Regions from separate parts of the Cedecea davisae genome, predicted to be linked through region 1. Evidence: predicted binding sites of a transcription regulator. Region 1 holds the regulator's gene; each other region holds the start of a gene.

Region 1 (6,000 bases):
GACGCTCTCGCGCCCCACATCTCGGCCGAAACCCTGGAATACCACTACGGTAAGCATCACCAGACCTACGTCACTAACCTGAACAACCTGGTAAAAGGCAGCCCGTTTGAAGGGAAAACGTTAGAACAGATAGTGAAAAGTTCAGAAGGTGGAATTTTCAATAACGCGGCTCAGGTCTGGAACCATACCTTCTACTGGCACTGCCTGGCACCGAACGCTGGCGGAGAGCCAACGGGTGAGCTTCTGGCTAAAATTAACCAGGCGTTTGGCAGCTTTGAGGCGTTTAAAAAGCAGTTTAGTGAAGCGGCAATTAAAAACTTTGGTTCGGGCTGGACCTGGCTTGTGAAAAATAGCGATGGCGGCCTGGCTATTGTTTCTACCGCGAATGCCGGAACGCCGCTGACGACCGACGCCACGCCGCTGCTGACCGTGGATGTCTGGGAACACGCCTACTATATCGATTACCGTAACGCTCGCCCGGTGTACCTTGAGCATTTCTGGGCGCTGGTAAACTGGAGCTTCGTGGCGAAAAACCTCGCCGCCTGATAACCAGAGAGCAAGACGTTTCTCTGTTTGCCAGAAATGTTAAGGGCCGCATTGAGCGGCCCTTATTAAATCAGTGCAGTACGGCGGTTAGCGCACCGGCAACAATCAAGCTCAGTACGACAACCGTGGTCACCACGGAAAACTTCAGATCGGTACTCATCGTAAGCTCCTTTATTTCCCTACAAAGTGTAAGTGGGGTGATTTTCCCACAATTGGCGATAAAAATCCTGCTGGATTTGCACAGATCTCGGTTTTCCCTCTTCCACTTTGCTCCGGGATAAGCCAAAATCCTTCGCTAATTTACCGCGTATCGCCCGGCAACGCCCTCCTCCCGCTGTATGTCGCATTCCCGACAGGCCTGCAACCAACGTGTTGCCCCAGGAGTTAGCGAAGGCAAACGTTTAACACATGAGTTATCAGGAGTTTACGATATGGTCTGGAGTGACATCTAATGGCAACGATTAAGGACGTAGCGAAACGCGCAAACGTTTCCACTACAACTGTGTCACATGTCATCAACAAGACCCGTTTTGTTGCGGAAGAGACGCGCAACGCCGTTTGGGCGGCCATCAAAGAGCTGCATTATTCTCCGAGCGCCGTAGCCCGCAGCCTGAAGGTCAACCACACCAAATCTATTGGCCTGCTGGCAACCTCCAGCGAAGCGCCCTATTTTGCCGAAATTATTGAGTCGGTTGAAAATAGCTGCTTCGCCAAAGGCTATACCCTGATCCTCGGTAATGCGCACAACAACTTTGATAAGCAGCGCGCCTACCTGTCGATGATGGCGCAAAAACGCGTTGATGGGCTGCTGGTGATGTGCTCCGAGTACCCGGAAACGCTGCTCTCCACTTTGGAAGAGTACCGCCATATTCCGATGGTGGTCATGGACTGGGGCGAAGCCCGCGCCGACTTTACCGACTCGGTCATCGATAACGCCTTCCACGGCGGCTATCTCGCTGGCCGCTATCTGATTGAGCGCGGCCATCGCGACATCGGCGCTATTCCCGGCCAGCTGGAACGCAACACCGGCGGCGGTCGCCATGCCGGGTTCCTCAAGGCGCTTGAAGAGGCCAATATCAAGGTGCCGGAGAACTGGGTGGTTCAGGGCGACTTTGAGCCGGAGTCCGGCTACCGCGCCATGCAGCAGTTGCTTAACCAGCCTCATCGCCCTACCGCGGTATTCTGCGGTGGCGATATTATGGCAATGGGCGCCATTTGCGCAGCGGATGAGATGGGACTGCGCGTGCCGCAGGATATCTCCATCATCGGCTACGATAACGTGCGCAACGCCCGCTACTTCTCTCCGGCGTTAACCACTATTCACCAGCCGAAAGAGCGCCTGGGTGAAACCGCCTTTAATATGCTGCTCGACCGTATTGTTAACAAACGCGAAGAGTCGCAGACTATTGAGGTGCATCCGCGCCTGATCGAGCGCCGCTCGGTTGCCGACGGTCCGTTCCGCGACTACCGCCGCTAAACGCTCAGCGGAGCCGGGTTTTGCCGCCCCGGCTCCTGCAGCCATTCCTGATTCATCGTCTCGCTGTCCCCGAGGTAGTCCAGCAGCCAGCTTAAAGCCGGCGAGGCATCGTCCTGCCGCCAGGTCAGGCAACAGGCCGCATCCGGGAACGGATTTTCCAGCGTCAGCTCCCGCCACTCGCCGCCGTCCAGCCATGGCTTAGCAATGTGGGCGGGCACCATGCCAATGCACAGGCCCGCACTCAGGCAGTCCGCCCCCGAAGCCCAGTCCGGCACCACGACTCTGCGCTGGTTATCCAGCAACCAGGTAATGCGCTTGGGCAGAGAACGTGAAGTATCTTCCAGCACCAGCGACGGCCATGCCCTTAGCTCATCATCAGGAATAACACCTTCGTGTTGCGCAAGCGGATGCCCGGAGGAAACCACGCAACGCCAGCTTAACGCCCCCATATCCCGGAACGCATAGCGCCCCCCTACAGGAATGGCCTGAGTTGCGCCTATAGCCGCCTCAACCCGCTCGTCCGCCAGCGCGTCCCACACGCCGTTGAACACTTCCTGAAACACCCGCAGTTCGATATCCGGGAAGTGACGATAAAAATCCAGCACCAGCTGGCGGGTCCGCTCCGGCTTCACGATATTGTCCACCGCGATGGAGAGATGCCCGCGCCAGCCGTTGGCTATCTGCTGGCACTGCTGGCGGGTTGCCATCATTTTTTTGATAACAGAACGCCCTTCTTTAAGAAAAAAGGCTCCGGCGGCGGTTAACTCAACATCGCGATGGCGACGTTCAAACAGCGGCACGGCCAGCCATTCTTCGAGCTGACGTACCGTATAGCTTATGGCAGAAGGCACGCGATGCAGCTCCTGGGCCGCCCCGCTAAAACTGCCGTTGCGCGCCACCGCGTCAACGACCTCCAGAGAATATTCAGACCACATGTTTTTTGCCTGCAAAAATTTTGAATGCAACTCGCAAATATTAGCGTTTCACAAGCGCTTTTGCACTCCGTAGACTCCTGCCCCGTTAACCTGCTATCAAAATCAAGAGAAAACTATGCAACCATCAAAGGGATTTCTTATCTGGCTTGCCGGGCTGAGTGTGCTTGGCTTCCTCGCCACCGACATGTATCTGCCCGCCTTCGCCGCCATTCAGCAAGATCTGGGGACTAACGCCTCGGCGGTCAGCGCCAGCCTGAGCCTGTTCCTCGCCGGGTTTGCCTTCGCGCAGTTAATGTGGGGCCCGCTGTCAGACCGCTTCGGGCGTAAACCTATTCTGCTGATTGGCCTGGGGCTGTTTGCCGTCGGCTGTATCGGCATGCTGTGGGTCGAAGACGCCGCCACGCTGCTGGTCCTGCGTTTTATTCAGGCCGTTGGCGTCTGCTCCGCCGCCGTGAGCTGGCAGGCGCTGGTCACGGATTATTATCCTGCCAACCGCGCGGGCCGCATCTTTGCCACCATTATGCCGCTGGTAGGGCTTTCACCCGCGCTTGCGCCGCTGCTCGGCAGCTGGCTGCTTAACCATTTTGAATGGCAGGCTATTTTTGCCGTGCTGTTCGCCATCGCCCTGCTGCTGATGATCCCCACCCTGCGCCTCAAGCCGCGCACCCAGCATCACCCGCAAACTGAAGACAATAAAGTCAGCTTCTTCTCTTTATTACGCTCGCGCACCTATAGCAGCAATGTGCTGATTTATGCTGCCTGCTCAGCCAGCTTCTTCGCCTGGTTAACCGGTTCGCCGTTTATCCTTAATGAGATGGGCTACAGCCCGTCTGTTATTGGCCTGAGCTATATGCCGCAGACCGTCGCCTTCCTGATTGGCGGCTATGGCTGCCGCAGCGCGCTGCAAAAATGGCAGGGGAAACAGCTGCTGCCTTGGCTGCTGGCGCTGTATGCGTTGAGCATTGTTGCCACCTGGGCCGTAGCGGTGAGCGGCTATGCCAACCTGACGCTGCTGCTGATCCCATTCTGCGTGATGGCGATTGCCAACGGGGCAATTTACCCTATCGTTGTGGCCTCCGCCCTGCTGCCATTCCCTCAGGCAACCGGCAAGGCCGCCGCGCTACAAAACACGCTACAGCTGGGGCTTTGCTTCCTGGCAAGCCTGATGGTTTCCTGGCTGGTCGCCACCCCGCTGCTCACCACCACCAGCGTAATGCTGGCGACAATTTTACTCGCGGTGCTGGGCTATGCGATGCAGTACTCCTCCAGCCGTGCATCGCAGGCTGGCGCCAACGCCGAGCTATCCCGGGCCCAATAACAGACGCGATAGTGTGAATATTGTGTGATTAGCTTGCTAACAATATTCCGTTGAACCATCAAAAAAACAGGCTTATAGTTATTGCGGTTCTACTATAAGCCTCATAAATTTTATTTTTACGGGAGCCGGAGTGCTTCCGTTTTTCCATGGATGGCCTTTCAGTAAGGGAGAATCCCCCCTTTCTCTGTTTACGTCGGATATCAGGCGCACGGAATTTTCCGTGAGAGTTCTCACAAGCCGGTAATAGCGTCTACGCTGTTTTAAGGTTCTGATCACAACAAGGTGATGGAGAAGCTATGAGTTCATCGTGTATAGAAGAAGTGAGCGTACGAGATAACGAATGGTATCGTATCGCAAATGAAATGCTGAGCCGGGCAGGCATAACCGTTAACGGCCCAAACCCTTTTGATATTCAGGTTAAAAACCCAGATTTTTTTAAACGCGTTTTGCAGGAAGGCTCCCTCGGTCTTGGCGAAAGCTATATGGACGGCTGGTGGGAATGCGAACGTCTGGATGTTTTTTTCACTAAAGTGCTGCGCGCCGGGCTGGAAAACCAGCTGCCCCATCATTTCAAAGATACTCTGCGTATCGCCGCTGCCAGGCTGGTTAACCTGCAGTCCAAAAAGCGCGCGTGGATAGTCGGCAAAGAACATTACGATCTCGGTAACGATCTGTTCAGCCGCATGCTGGACGCGCACATGCAATATTCCTGCGGCTACTGGAAAGATGCGACGACTCTCGCCGAAGCCCAGGAAGCGAAGCTGAAAATGATCTGCGAAAAACTGCAGCTTGGCCCCGGCATGAAATTGCTGGATATCGGCTGCGGCTGGGGCGGTCTGGCGGAATTTGCCGCACGAAATTACGATGTTTCCGTGTTTGGCGTAACCATTTCGGCAGAACAACAAAAAATGGCGCAAGAGCGCTGCAAAGGGCTGGATGTAACCATTCTTTTGCAGGACTATCGCGACCTCAACGAGCAGTTTGACCGCATTGTTTCCGTCGGCATGTTTGAGCATGTTGGCCCGAAAAATTATGCCACCTACTTCGACGTTGCCGACCGCAACCTGAAGCCTGACGGTATTTTCCTGCTGCACACCATTGGCTCTACAAAGACCGACAATAATGTCGATCCGTGGATTGATAAGTACATCTTCCCCAACGGGTGCCTGCCTTCTGTGCGACAGATTGCCGACGCCAGCGAACCGCATTTTGTAATGGAAGACTGGCATAATTTCGGTGCCGACTATGATAAAACGCTGATGGCCTGGTACGAAAGCTTCCTCGCCTGCTGGCCGGAAATTGCCGATAACTACTCCGAACGCTTCAAACGGATGTTTAGTTACTACCTCAATGCCTGCGCCGGAGCCTTCCGGGCGCGCGATATTCAGCTGTGGCAGGTGGTATTTAGCCGCGGTATTGAAAACGGTTTACGTGTCCCTCGCTAGTCACTAACCCGGCATCTGCCGGGTTTTTTACCTCCAATTGTCTCTCCTTGCGCACTGACGTGATACACATCACAGGTTTAAGCCTGTCTGGCCGCGACGACTTGATCTGCTTAACAGATATCATTTCCCGTCATAGAAACCGGTTTCATCAATCACAGACAATCAACATATTGACCGTATAAATGATTGCCTGTCGGAGATGACAGGCCAGACCGTGAGGATAACGATGAAATACGCATTTCCTGAGCATTTCTGGTGGGGCAGCGCCGCTTCCGGGCC
Region 2 (6,000 bases), 450 kb from region 1:
CGGCTGGGTTGACGATCCGGATACTTATCCGATGGCGGCAAAACGCCACAGCATCGAATACCTGCGCGAAGTGGCTCACCTGCGCCCGCGCACCAATATGATCGGCGCGGTTGCTCGCGTTCGCCACACTCTGGCTCAGGCGCTGCACCGTTTCTTCCATGAAAACGGCTACTTCTGGGTGTCTACTCCGCTGATCACCGCTTCCGACACCGAAGGCGCGGGCGAAATGTTCCGCGTTTCTACGCTGGATCTGGAAAACCTGCCGCGCACCGCCGAAGGCAAAGTGGACTTCGATAAAGACTTCTTCGGTAAAGAAGCGTTCCTGACCGTATCCGGCCAGCTGAACGGCGAAACCTACGCCTGTGCGTTATCCAAAATTTACACCTTTGGCCCAACTTTCCGTGCGGAAAACTCCAACACCAGCCGCCACCTGGCTGAGTTCTGGATGCTGGAACCGGAAGTTGCATTTGCCGATTTGAATGACGTAGCGGGCCTGGCGGAAGCCATGCTGAAGTATGTCTTCAAAGCGGTGCTGGAAGAGCGTATGGACGACATGCAGTTCTTCGCCGAGCGCGTAGATAAGGAAGCGATTGAACGCCTGGAGCGTTTCATTTCCGCAGACTTCGCACAGGTGGATTACACCGACGCGGTTGAAATCCTGCTGAACTGCGGCCAGAAGTTCGAAAATCCGGTTTACTGGGGCGTCGATCTCTCGTCCGAGCATGAGCGTTACCTGGCCGAACAGCACTTCAAGGCACCGGTAGTTGTGAAAAACTATCCGAAGGACATCAAGGCCTTCTATATGCGCCTTAACGAAGACGGGAAAACCGTCGCCGCGATGGACGTTCTGGCACCTGGCATCGGTGAAATCATCGGTGGCTCCCAGCGTGAAGAACGCCTGGACGTGCTGGACGCGCGCATGGCTGAAATGGGCCTGAACAAAGAAGATTATTCGTGGTACCGCGATCTGCGCCGCTACGGCACCGTACCGCACTCCGGCTTCGGCCTCGGCTTCGAACGCCTGATTGCCTACGTTACCGGCGTGCAGAACGTAAGAGACGTGATTCCATTCCCACGTACTCCACGTAACGCAAGCTTCTAAGTTCTGACTGTTACTAAAGGCCAGCAGCAGCTGGCCTTTTTTGTGCCCCACCACAAAGAGTATTTTTTCTTCAACGATTCTTAAACAAACGTCAATTTCAACCCCATCCTCTCGCCAGCAAGTTACCAACTGTTTCCACATCACAATTATTCACAAAATTGTTGCTCCAATGCTCTGGATATGCTTGCCATCTGGATGGCTTAGCACAATTGTCTATTTTATGCTCAGACATCTGGATGTCCAAAAATAAGTCAAAAAACGTACAGTTATAAATCGATTTTTGCGCTTATTTTGCTTTATGCGGATTAAACATAAGTAATTCATATATATATGTTTAGAAAACCCGCATTGCCGGGTTGCAAACAGCGAAATTTGAAATGGTTCACAAAGTTCCCTCAAATACACAAAATGTTACACATATTTTCTTTTTGAAACTCAATGTGCGCATTTGTAGCACTTTCAGGCTAGCGAAACGGTTTCATGGATGGAAAGATGCCAGACAGATACAGAAAGACACCAAACTATCATCAATAGTTCCGTAAAGAATTATTGACGGCAGTGGCAGGTGTCCATAAAAACCACAATGAGGGTAATAAATAATGATGAAGCGCAATATTCTGGCAGTGGTAATCCCTGCTCTGCTGGTAGCCGGTGCAGCTAACGCTGCAGAAATCTACAACAAAAACGGCAACAAACTGGACTTTTACGGTAAAGCTGTAGGCCGTACTTCCTGGACAACTTCAGGTAATGGCGATAACAGCAGCAAAGACGCATCTTATGGCCAGATTGGCTTCAAAGGTGAAACTCAGATCAACAGCGATCTGACCGGTTATGGCCAGTGGGAATATCGCGTTGCCGCTAACAAAGCAGAAGGCGAGCAGAGCGCAGGCAACACTCGTGTTGCCTTTGCAGGCCTGAAAGTCACTGACGTTGGTTCTCTGGACTACGGCCGTAACTACGGTGTGGTATACGATGTGGAATCCTATACCGATATGGCACCGTACTTCTCAGGTGAAACCTGGGGTGGCGCATACACCGATAACTACATGACCAGCCGTGCGGGTGGCCTGCTGACTTACCGTAACACCAATTTCTTTGGTCTGGTTGATGGCCTGGCTTTTGCTGTTCAGTACCAGGGTAAAAACCAGGATAACCATAGCGTCAACGCGCAGAACGGTGATGGCGTAGCTTACTCAACGTCCTATGACTTCGCTGGCGGCTTCGGCGTGTCTGCTGCCTACAGCAACTCAGACCGTACTAATGCTCAAGAGAACCGTGACGGTAACGGCAAGCATGCTGAATCCTGGGCTATCGGTGCCAAATATGATGCGAACAACATCTACCTGGCAACTGTTTATGCTGAAACGCGTAACATGACCATCGTTGACAGTGCAACCACCGGCACTGAAATGGCGAACAAAACTCAGAACTTTGAAGCCGTTGCACAGTACCAATTCGACTTCGGTCTGCGTCCAGCACTCTCTTACGTACAAAGCAAAGGTAAGAGCCTGAATGGTGCACAAAGTTCAGCAGATCTGGCTAAATACATTCAGTTGGGCGCAACCTACTACTTCAACAAAAACATGAACGTGTATGTTGATTACCGCTTCAACCTGCTGGATGAAAACGACTACAGTGCGAAAACCTACGGTATCGGTACTGACGACCAGGCAGCTGTTGGTCTGGCCTACCAGTTCTAATTTCAGCAACTTGTTTGTCTGAAACGTTTAAAAACAGGGCTTCGGCCCTGTTTTTTTATGGCAAAAAAGTAGAATAAACCCGATGTTAGCGTTAAGCGTTTCTTTTTGTCGCAAACGGTTGGCAATTCGTAAAACAGCAGTTAACCTGAAAGCGATTTCCCCCGATATCACTAATGGAACCCGTCATGTTTGAGAACATTACCGCCGCCCCTGCCGATCCTATTCTTGGTCTGGCCGACCTGTTTCGCGCCGACGACCGTCCAACTAAAATCAACCTCGGCATCGGGGTATATAAGGACGAGACCGGCAAAACGCCGGTGCTGACAAGCGTGAAAAAAGCAGAGCTGTATCTGCTGGAAAACGAGACCACCAAAAACTATCTGGGTATTGATGGCATTCCCGAATTTGGCACTTGCACTCAGGCGCTGCTGTTCGGGAAAGGCAATGCGCTGAGCGCTGAGAAACGCGCCCGTACTGCACAAACCCCTGGCGGCACCGGTGCGCTGCGCGTAGCGGCCGACTTCCTGGCTAAAAACACCTCCGCCAAACGCGTGTGGGTGAGCAACCCAAGCTGGCCAAACCATAAGAGCGTGTTTAACTCAGCCGGTCTGGAAGTGAAAGAGTACGCGTACTATGACGCGGAAAACCACAGCCTGGACTTTGACGGCCTGGTTGCCAGCCTGCAGGCGGCTGAAGCCGGTGACGTAGTGCTTTTCCACGGCTGCTGCCATAACCCAACCGGTATCGACCCGACCTTCGAGCAGTGGAAAACGCTGGCCGAAATGTCGCTGGCTAAAGGCTGGTTGCCGCTGTTTGACTTCGCCTACCAGGGCTTTGCCCGCGGTCTGGAAGAAGACGCCGAAGGCCTGCGTATTTTTGCCGCCAGCCACAAAGAACTGTTGGTTGCCAGCTCCTACTCTAAGAACTTCGGCCTGTACAACGAGCGCGTTGGTGCCTTCACTCTGGTAGCCGCCGAGGCAGACGCAGCGGATCGTGCGTTCAGCCAGGTTAAATCCGTGATCCGCGCCAACTACTCTAACCCGCCGGCACACGGCGCATCCGTGGTAGCTACTATTCTGAGCAACGACGCGCTGCGTACCATGTGGGAGCAAGAGCTGACCGATATGCGCCAGCGTATCCACCGCATGCGCCAGCTGTTTGTGAATACCCTGCAGGAGAAAGGCGCTAACCGCGACTTCAGCTTTATCATCAACCAGAACGGGATGTTCTCGTTCAGCGGCTTGACCAAAGAGCAGGTGCTGCGCCTGCGCGAAGAGTTTGGCGTTTACGCCGTCGCTTCCGGCCGCGTTAACGTTGCCGGTATGACGCCGGACAACATGGCGCCGCTGTGTGAAGCCATCGTTGCCGTGCTGTAAGAGCAGCAGATAGCAAAAGAGCCGCAATCGCGGCTCTTTTTGTTTTACAGAGAAACGAATTACCAGACCGGCATTTCGTCCTGTAAGAACGGGTTATTCAGACGCTCGTAGCCCAGAGTAGACATTGGGCCATGGCCGGGGATAAAGGTCACATCATCACCCAGCGGCAGCAGTTTGCGCTTGATTGAGTCAATCAGCGCCGCATGGTCGCCACGCGGGAAGTCGCTGCGCCCTACTCCGCCTTTAAAAATGACATCGCCGGAAACCAGTAGGCGGGAAGCCTCATCGAAGAATACGATATGGCCTGGCGTATGCCCCGGGCAATGCAGCACCTGCAAGGTGACATTCCCCACGGACACGCTCTCACCTTCGCTTAGCCAACGGTCAGGCGTCAGAGGCTGGCACTCGTCGAGGCCAAACATCCGGCTTTGCTGCGGCAGTCCCTGCAGCCAGAACTCATCTTCTTTTTCCGGGCCAATAACCGGCACGCCGTAGTCCGCAGCCAGCTCTGCCGCCGCGCCTACGTGGTCAAGGTGGCCGTGGGTCAGTAATATCTGGCTGACCTTTACGCCTTTTTGCGCCACTTCCTGCTTGATGCGTGCCGCATCGCCACCCGGGTCCACCAGCGCGGCCTGCTGCGTTTCTTCGCACCAAATTAAAGAACAGTTCTGGGCAAAAGCCGTAACCGGAATAATGTGATAGTTCATGCTGCTCCATTACCGGCAACAAAAGCCGGATTCCGTTGTTTTACCAGTGCCTTACCGGCCCGGTATCAATATGCACAAAGTCGCTGCTGGGGTAGTATCCTACACCACCTGCGCGCATAGATAATGCTGCTTTGCGAATATTACTTAACGAAACCCCTTCAATATGGAAGTCCATCGCCTGGCCTTTAGTGTGGTAGCTTTTCTTCGCCACACCGCGGCTGTGGGCGCGCAGTTCATTATTGGTATCAACAGAGCGGTAGCCGGAAATCAGCTGCACCGGCTTGTTGGTGCCCAGCAGCCCCTGCAGGCGGTAAAGCTGGTCAAACAGCGAGGGATCGATGGATTTTATCTTGTTCGCCCGGTAATCCCGGAAGAAATGGTTAAGTCTTGCTAATTCATCCTGAATATAGCCTCTGCCGTCAAAAAACTCGGCTTTCAGTGACTCTCCGGTATGCAGATTATTGAGAGTCAAAATACGCGGGCGTGGCGTCGAGAGGGTGGCAAACGACGGCAAAGGCATGAGAGCGGCACCGAAAGCCACGCCTCCCAAAGCCAGTAGCTTGCGGCGATTAGCGTCAAATTTGTCCATGATATCCAGGTCTACAAGTAATAAATTGATGGTTTAATATGCACTTTTTGCGCACTGCCACGCACCATAACTGCCCGCATCCGGTGAGTCAAGGCGCGATAAAACCCAGCAATAGCGGGCTCTGTAGCGAGCCCGGCTGGGTTTTACACTTTATACGACCACTAATTCATTGGAAATGTTGCGCTTAGCGGATTAATAAACCGGCTTTTGCGAGGTTTTGTGCGCCAGATCGCGCGGTGAGATCATAATTGTAAATATCTGTACGAAACTCGGTGCGGCCATCTTTTCCGACGAACGCCGTCAGGTAATAAAGGTTAACCGGGATGTTATGGCGGATGTTCACGTATTTGGTGTTGCCTTCCTGAAGCGTGCTTGAAATGCGCGAGTCATTCCAGCCTGCATCCTGCAGCAGCATATTAGCCAGTTCAGACGCTTTATTCACCCGCACACAGCCGGAGCTTAGCGCCCTGGCATCTTTCTGGAACAGGTTATGGTTTGGCGTGTCGTGCAGGTAGATGGCATCCGA
Region 3 (6,000 bases), 1.7 Mb from region 1:
TGCATAGCATGCTGGCGCAGGGCTTTGTAGCCGCCGGTGACCAGCGGATACTCCAGGCCGTTTTCCCGCAGCCACTGCTGCACGATATGGCTGCGCATTCCGCCGCGGGCGCAGCACAAATAGCCTTCAGGTTGCCTGCGGCAGCTTTCCAGCCAGCGTGCGATTCGGCTGGCTTTTAACTCCCCGCTGACCAGCCGGTGCCCCAGTTCGACAGCGGCCTGCTGGCCCTGCTGCTTATAGCATGTCCCGACCTGTGCACGTTCATCGTCCAGCATCAGCGGTAAATTATGCGCAGCGGGCATGGCTCCCTGAGCGAATTCTACCGGGGCGCGCACGTCGATAAGCGGGATGTCGTTGAGCAGCAGGCGGTCGTAGTCCTGCGCGTTTGGGCGTTTTTCCATGGCATAACCTTAGTCTGAAGCGGCGAAACGTTGGGGATTGTGCGCTTCTGGTCGGGCAAAGGAAAGGGCAGGGTGGGAAATTGGTCTGACCCTCCACAGAAATTAGAGGGTCAGAAGAGGTGCGGTTTTACTTCACCAGCTTGCTCTGAGCCCAGGCAATTCCGCTGGCGTACTCAGGCGGCAGCAGCGGTACTATCGCTTCGAGCGAGGCGCTCAGGCGGTCGGTGTCGCTGTCGTTCAGGTTGAGGTGGCCCACTTTACGGCCGGGGCGCACTTCTTTGTCGTACCAGTGCAGGTGCACCAGCGGCAGCTTCAGCCAGTCATAATTCAGGTCGGTGCCAATCAGGTTAACCATCACCGAAGGCGCATTGACCACCGGCTGCGGCAGCGGCAAATCAACAATGGCGCGCAGATGCAGCTCAAACTGGCTGATGGATGCGCCGTTTTGCGTCCAGTGGCCGCTGTTATGTACGCGCGGGGCAAGTTCGTTAATCAGCAGACCGGACGGAGTAATAAAGCATTCCATCGCCATCACGCCCACGTATTTCAGCTCGTGCATGATGGCGCTAAGCATGGTTTCTGCCTGGCGCTGCTGCTCCGCGTTAGCATGAGGGAAAGCAACGCTGGTGCGCAGAATGCCGTCCTGGTGCAGGTTATGGGTCAGCGGATAGAACACCGTGTTGCCGTCGTGCCCGCGTGCGCCAACCAGAGAAACTTCGCCGGAGAAGTTAATCCCCTGCTCGACGATACATTCCCCGTAGCACTCTTCCGGCAGTTGGTCGGTTTCATCCGCACGTAAGCGCCACTGGCCGCGGCCGTCATAACCGCCGACGCGGCGTTTTACGATGGCGAGTGAACCAAGCTTACCGAATACGTCGTTCCACTCGTCGCTATCTGAAAGCAACTGCCACGGCGCTGTTGCCAGCCCGAGCTTGTCGAACAGCTGTTTCTGCGTCAGGCGGTCGGCGATTATCGGGAAGACATCGCGGTTCACGAAGGCATTATGGCGAGCGAGTTCGCGGGTCAGCGCGGTCTCCGGCCAGCGTTCAATTTCTGCGGTAATAACGCTCTGCGCAAAGGGAACGGCTTCCGGTTCGGCGTCCAGCCCTACGGGGTAAACGGCGATGCCCAGCGGTTCACCTGCCTGGCGTAGCATACGGCCCAGCTGGCCGTTGCCTAATACGCAAACCTGCTTCATGCCTCACCCCGTGGGTCCGGGTTATCCAGCACTTCGTCGGTCTGGCTCTGGCGCCATATGGCCAGGCGCTGGCTCAGTTCGGCATCGTGTAAGGCAAGGATCTGGGCGGCCAGCAGGGCGGCGTTAGCGGCTCCCGCTTTGCCAATCGCCAGGGTGCCAACCGGAATACCGCGCGGCATCTGGACGATAGAGTAAAGGCTGTCCACGCCGCTCAATGCGGCGCTTTGTACCGGCACACCCAGTACTGGCACCAGAGTTTTTGCGGCCAGCATGCCCGGCAGATGCGCTGCACCACCGGCCCCGGCAATGATCACCTGGTAGCCATTGGCTTCGGCCTGCTCGGCAAAGCTGAACAGTTTATCCGGCGTGCGGTGGGCGGAGACGACTTCGACATGGTGAGGGACATTCAGGGCGGTAAGGATTTCAGCGGCGAACTGCATGGTGGCCCAGTCACTTTTGGAACCCATAACAATGGCGATACGCGCCGGGGTGTGCTCAGAAGACATGCGTCTCAAAACTCCTGTGGGTGTGCAGACATCGTCGAGCGTCGTGCGCTCGGTCAGAAGGGCTGAGAGAATAGCACGATCCTGAGGCAAGGAAAACGGTTGCGTGGTTAACAATGCGGCAAAAAAACAGTTTCAGGATCAGAACGGGAAGCGAATCAGCTCGACGTTTTCCGGCGTGACTTTCACCATCGAACCTTCCTCGTGCCACGCGCCTAATACGCAGCGAAACGCGGGTTTCCCGTTGGCGCTCAGCTCGTGAATGGCGGGGCGGTGGGTATGGCCGTGAATCAGCCACTGCACCTGTTGCCGGGTGAGGGTATCGATAACCGCCTGCGGATTAACGTCCATGATATCCATCGACTTGCTGCTGTTGGCCGCTTTGCTGCCTGCGCGCATGCGTGAGGCAATGCGTTTGCGGATAAACAACGGCAGCGCCAGAAACAGCGTTTGCAGCCAGGGTTGATGCACTTTACGACGAAATGCCTGGTAGCCTTCATCGTCGGTACAGAGCGTGTCGCCGTGCATGATTAGCACTTTGCGGCCATAAAGATCGAGCAGCTTTTCTTCCGGCAGCAGGGTCATGGCGCTGGCTTTGGCAAAACGCTTGCCGACCAGGAAGTCACGATTGCCGTGAATGAAGTAGCAGGGCACGCCTGAATCAACCAGCGCTTTAATGGCGGCGGCGATTTGCCCGTGCAGCGGTTCCGGGTCGTCATCGCCAATCCAGGCTTCGAACAGGTCGCCCAGGATGTAGAGCGAGTCGGCTTTACGCGCTTCACCGGCTAAAAAACGCAGAAAACCGGCGGTAATCGCCGGTTCTTCTGAGCAGAGGTGTAAATCTGCAATAAACAGCGTCGACATTATTCGGCTACGGTTACGCTTTCGATAATAACGTCTTCTTTCGGTACATCCTGGTGCATACCGCTGCGGCCGGTGGAAACGCCTTTGATTTTCTCAACAACGTCCATTCCTTCAACCACTTCTGCGAATACGCAGTAGCCCCAACCCTGCATGCTTTCGCCGCTGAAGTTCAGGAAGTCGTTGTCGGCAACGTTAATGAAGAACTGTGCGGTTGCAGAGTGCGGAGCCTGGGTACGAGCCATCGCCAGCGTACCGCGGGTGTTTTTCAGGCCGTTATTCGCTTCGTTCTGAATAGTGTCTTTGGTCGCTTTCTGCTTCATACCCGGTTCGAAACCGCCGCCCTGGATCATAAAGCCGTTGATCACACGGTGGAAAATGGTGTTGTTGTAGAAGCCTTCGCGGCAGTAATCCAGGAAGTTTTTAACGGTAATCGGCGCTTTATCATCAAAAGTTTTGATGACGATATCGCCGTGATTAGTGTGAAAAGTAACCATGCTTGCATCCTATGAGTGTCAGAGAGTACGACGGCAAACGGTGCTGTCGTACCAGCACGCTGTTATAGCATAACGCTACATCATAGTCAGTAATGCAAAGCAGACTGCCGCCGGGGAAAATTATCGGGTAAGATAACCGGAGTATTCTTCCACACGCTTACATGGAATCCCCTGATGTTAAAAATATTTAATACCCTGACTCGCCAAAAAGAGGAATTCAAACCTATTCATGCCGGAAAGGTAGGCATGTACGTGTGTGGTATCACCGTTTACGATTTGTGTCATATCGGCCATGGCCGTACTTTTGTCGCGTTTGACGTGGTTGCCCGCTACCTGCGTTCTCTCGGCTATGAGCTGAACTACGTGCGTAACATCACCGACATCGACGATAAAATCATCAAGCGCGCGCAGGAAAACGGCGAAGATTTTGTCGCCCTGGTTGACCGCATGGTGGTTGAAATGCACAAAGACTTTGATGCCTTGAACATTTCCCGCCCGAACAGCGAGCCGCGAGCCACCCAGCATATTCCCGAAATCATCGAAATTGTTGAACAGCTTCTGGCGCGCGATCACGCCTATGTGGCTGAGAATGGCGACGTGATGTTCTCGGTGGTTACTGACCCGAATTACGGTTTGCTGTCTCGCCAGGATCTGGATCAGCTCCAGGCCGGCGCGCGCGTTGATGTGGTTGACGTGAAGCGCAACCCGATGGACTTCGTGCTGTGGAAAATGTCCAAGCCGGGCGAGCCGAGCTGGACTTCTCCGTGGGGCGAAGGTCGCCCGGGCTGGCATATCGAATGTTCGGCAATGAACTGCAAAGAGCTGGGCAACCATTTTGATATCCACGGCGGCGGTTCCGACCTGATGTTCCCGCATCACGAAAACGAAATCGCGCAGTCTACCTGTGCCCATGACGGCGAGTACGTCAACACCTGGATGCACTCCGGGATGGTGATGGTTGACCGCGAGAAAATGTCCAAATCGCTGGGCAACTTCTTCACCGTGCGCGACGTGCTGAAATATTACGATGCGGAAACCGTGCGTTACTTCCTGATGTCCGGCCACTACCGCAGCCAGCTTAACTACAGCGAAGAGAACCTGAAACAGGCTCGCAGCGCCCTGGAGCGCCTGTATACCTCGCTGCGCGGGACCGACAGCAGCGTTGCGCCGGCAGGGGGGGAAGCCTTTGAAGCCCGCTTCCGTGAGGCGATGAATGATGACTTCAACACCCCGGAAGCCTATTCCGTGCTGTTTGATATGGCGCGTGAAGTGAACCGCCTGAAAACCGAAGACATTCATGCGGCTAACGGCCTGGCTTCGGCGCTGCGCAAGCTGTCTGCCATTCTGGGACTGCTGGAGCAGGATCCGGAGCAGTTCCTGCAAGGTGGCGCTCAGGCGGACGACGGCGAAGTGGCGGAAATCGAAGCGCTTATCAAACAGCGTAATGATGCACGTAAGTCTAAGGACTGGGCGCTGGCGGACCAGGCGCGTGACCGTCTGAATGAGATGGGCATCGTGCTGGAAGACGGCGCGGGTGGGACAACGTGGCGTCGTAAGTAAGTTTTCAAATGTGAAAAAGCGGCTCAATGAGCCGCTTTTGTTGATAACAAAGAGGGAAAAAGCGTGGTTTTTCCCTCTTTGTGGTTATCAGCCGAAAATCAATCAATTGATTTTCCTTATTTACTGAAATTAAATCCTATGACAATCATTCTGTTGTCTGGGATCTCTCGACACGATGAAGCGGCTCAATGAGCCGCTTTTTTTATGCCTGGCCGCTGTGGCGCGGCCTTATTTGCAGGTGCTTTATTCTGGCGCTGAGGTGCGAATCAGGTAATCAAACGCGCTCAGGGAGGCTTTAGCGCCTTCGCCGGTCGCGATGATTATTTGCTTATAAGGCACGGTGGTGCAGTCGCCCGCGGCGAAGACGCCCTTCACGGTGGTTTCGCATTTCGCGTCGATGATAATTTCGCCCATGCGGTTGCGCTCCACGCTGCCTTCCAGCCAGGTCGTGTTCGGCAGCAGGCCGATTTGCACGAAGATGCCGGACAGGACAACGTCGTGGACGCTTTCGGTTACGCGGTCTTTATATTGCAGACCTGTCACTTTGCTGCCGTCGCCTTTCACTTCCAGCGTTTGCGCATTCAGGATGATGTCTACGTTCTTCAGGCTGCGAACTTTATTTTGCAGAACCTGGTCAGCTTTCATTTCCGGGGCGAATTCCAGCAGGGTGACGTGTTCGACGATGCCTGCCAGGTCGATAGCCGCTTCCACGCCGGAGTTACCGCCGCCGATAACCGCTACGCGCTTGCCTTTAAACAGCGGGCCGTCGCAGTGCGGGCAGTAGGTCACGCCCTTGGTGCGGTACTGATCTTCGCCAGGCACGTTCATATTGCGCCACTTCGCGCCGGTCGCGATGATAATGCTGCGGGCCTTCAGGGTTGCGCCGGAAGCCGTTTCAATCTGGTGCAGTCCGCCTTCCGCTTCTGCCGGGATAAGCTTGCTGGCGCTTTGGGTATCAATAACGTCCACGTCGTAATCAT

Evidence for each region. The regulator PurR, encoded in region 1, represses purine synthesis genes. The targets are predictions, from matches to a motif close to CANGCAAACGTTTGCNTG.
Region 2: a site for PurR is predicted at 2,910-2,927, ahead of ACG1VR_RS15625 (amino acid aminotransferase). Genes of this name have one in related genera too.
Region 3: a site for PurR is predicted at 2,194-2,211, ahead of purE (5-(carboxyamino)imidazole ribonucleotide mutase). Genes of this name have one in related genera too.

The regions. Positions count from the first base shown of each region.
Region 1 is NZ_CP172054.1:2,811,770-2,817,769, forward strand. Features, by position in the region: gene sodB (superoxide dismutase [Fe]) at 1-546, shown strand, start outside; gene ACG1VR_RS13435 (YnhF family membrane protein) at 617-706, opposite strand; gene purR (HTH-type transcriptional repressor PurR) at 998-2,023, shown strand; gene punR (DNA-binding transcriptional activator PunR) at 2,020-2,958, opposite strand; gene punC (purine nucleoside transporter PunC) at 3,074-4,276, shown strand; gene cfa (cyclopropane fatty acyl phospholipid synthase) at 4,573-5,721, shown strand; gene ACG1VR_RS13460 (glycoside hydrolase family 1 protein) at 5,948-6,000, shown strand, end outside.
Region 2 is NZ_CP172054.1:3,262,027-3,268,026, forward strand. Features, by position in the region: gene asnS (asparagine--tRNA ligase) at 1-1,102, shown strand, start outside; gene ACG1VR_RS15620 (porin) at 1,702-2,802, shown strand; gene ACG1VR_RS15625 (amino acid aminotransferase) at 2,988-4,178, shown strand; gene ACG1VR_RS15630 (MBL fold metallo-hydrolase) at 4,238-4,885, opposite strand; gene ACG1VR_RS15635 (YcbK family protein) at 4,926-5,474, opposite strand; gene ldtD (L,D-transpeptidase) at 5,659-6,000, opposite strand, start outside.
Region 3 is NZ_CP172054.1:1,148,215-1,154,214, forward strand. Features, by position in the region: gene mnmH (tRNA 2-selenouridine(34) synthase MnmH) at 1-401, opposite strand, end outside; gene purK (5-(carboxyamino)imidazole ribonucleotide synthase) at 529-1,599, opposite strand; gene purE (5-(carboxyamino)imidazole ribonucleotide mutase) at 1,596-2,105, opposite strand; gene lpxH (UDP-2,3-diacylglucosamine diphosphatase) at 2,244-2,966, opposite strand; gene ppiB (peptidylprolyl isomerase B) at 2,966-3,460, opposite strand; gene cysS (cysteine--tRNA ligase) at 3,635-5,020, shown strand; gene ahpF (alkyl hydroperoxide reductase subunit F) at 5,264-6,000, opposite strand, start outside.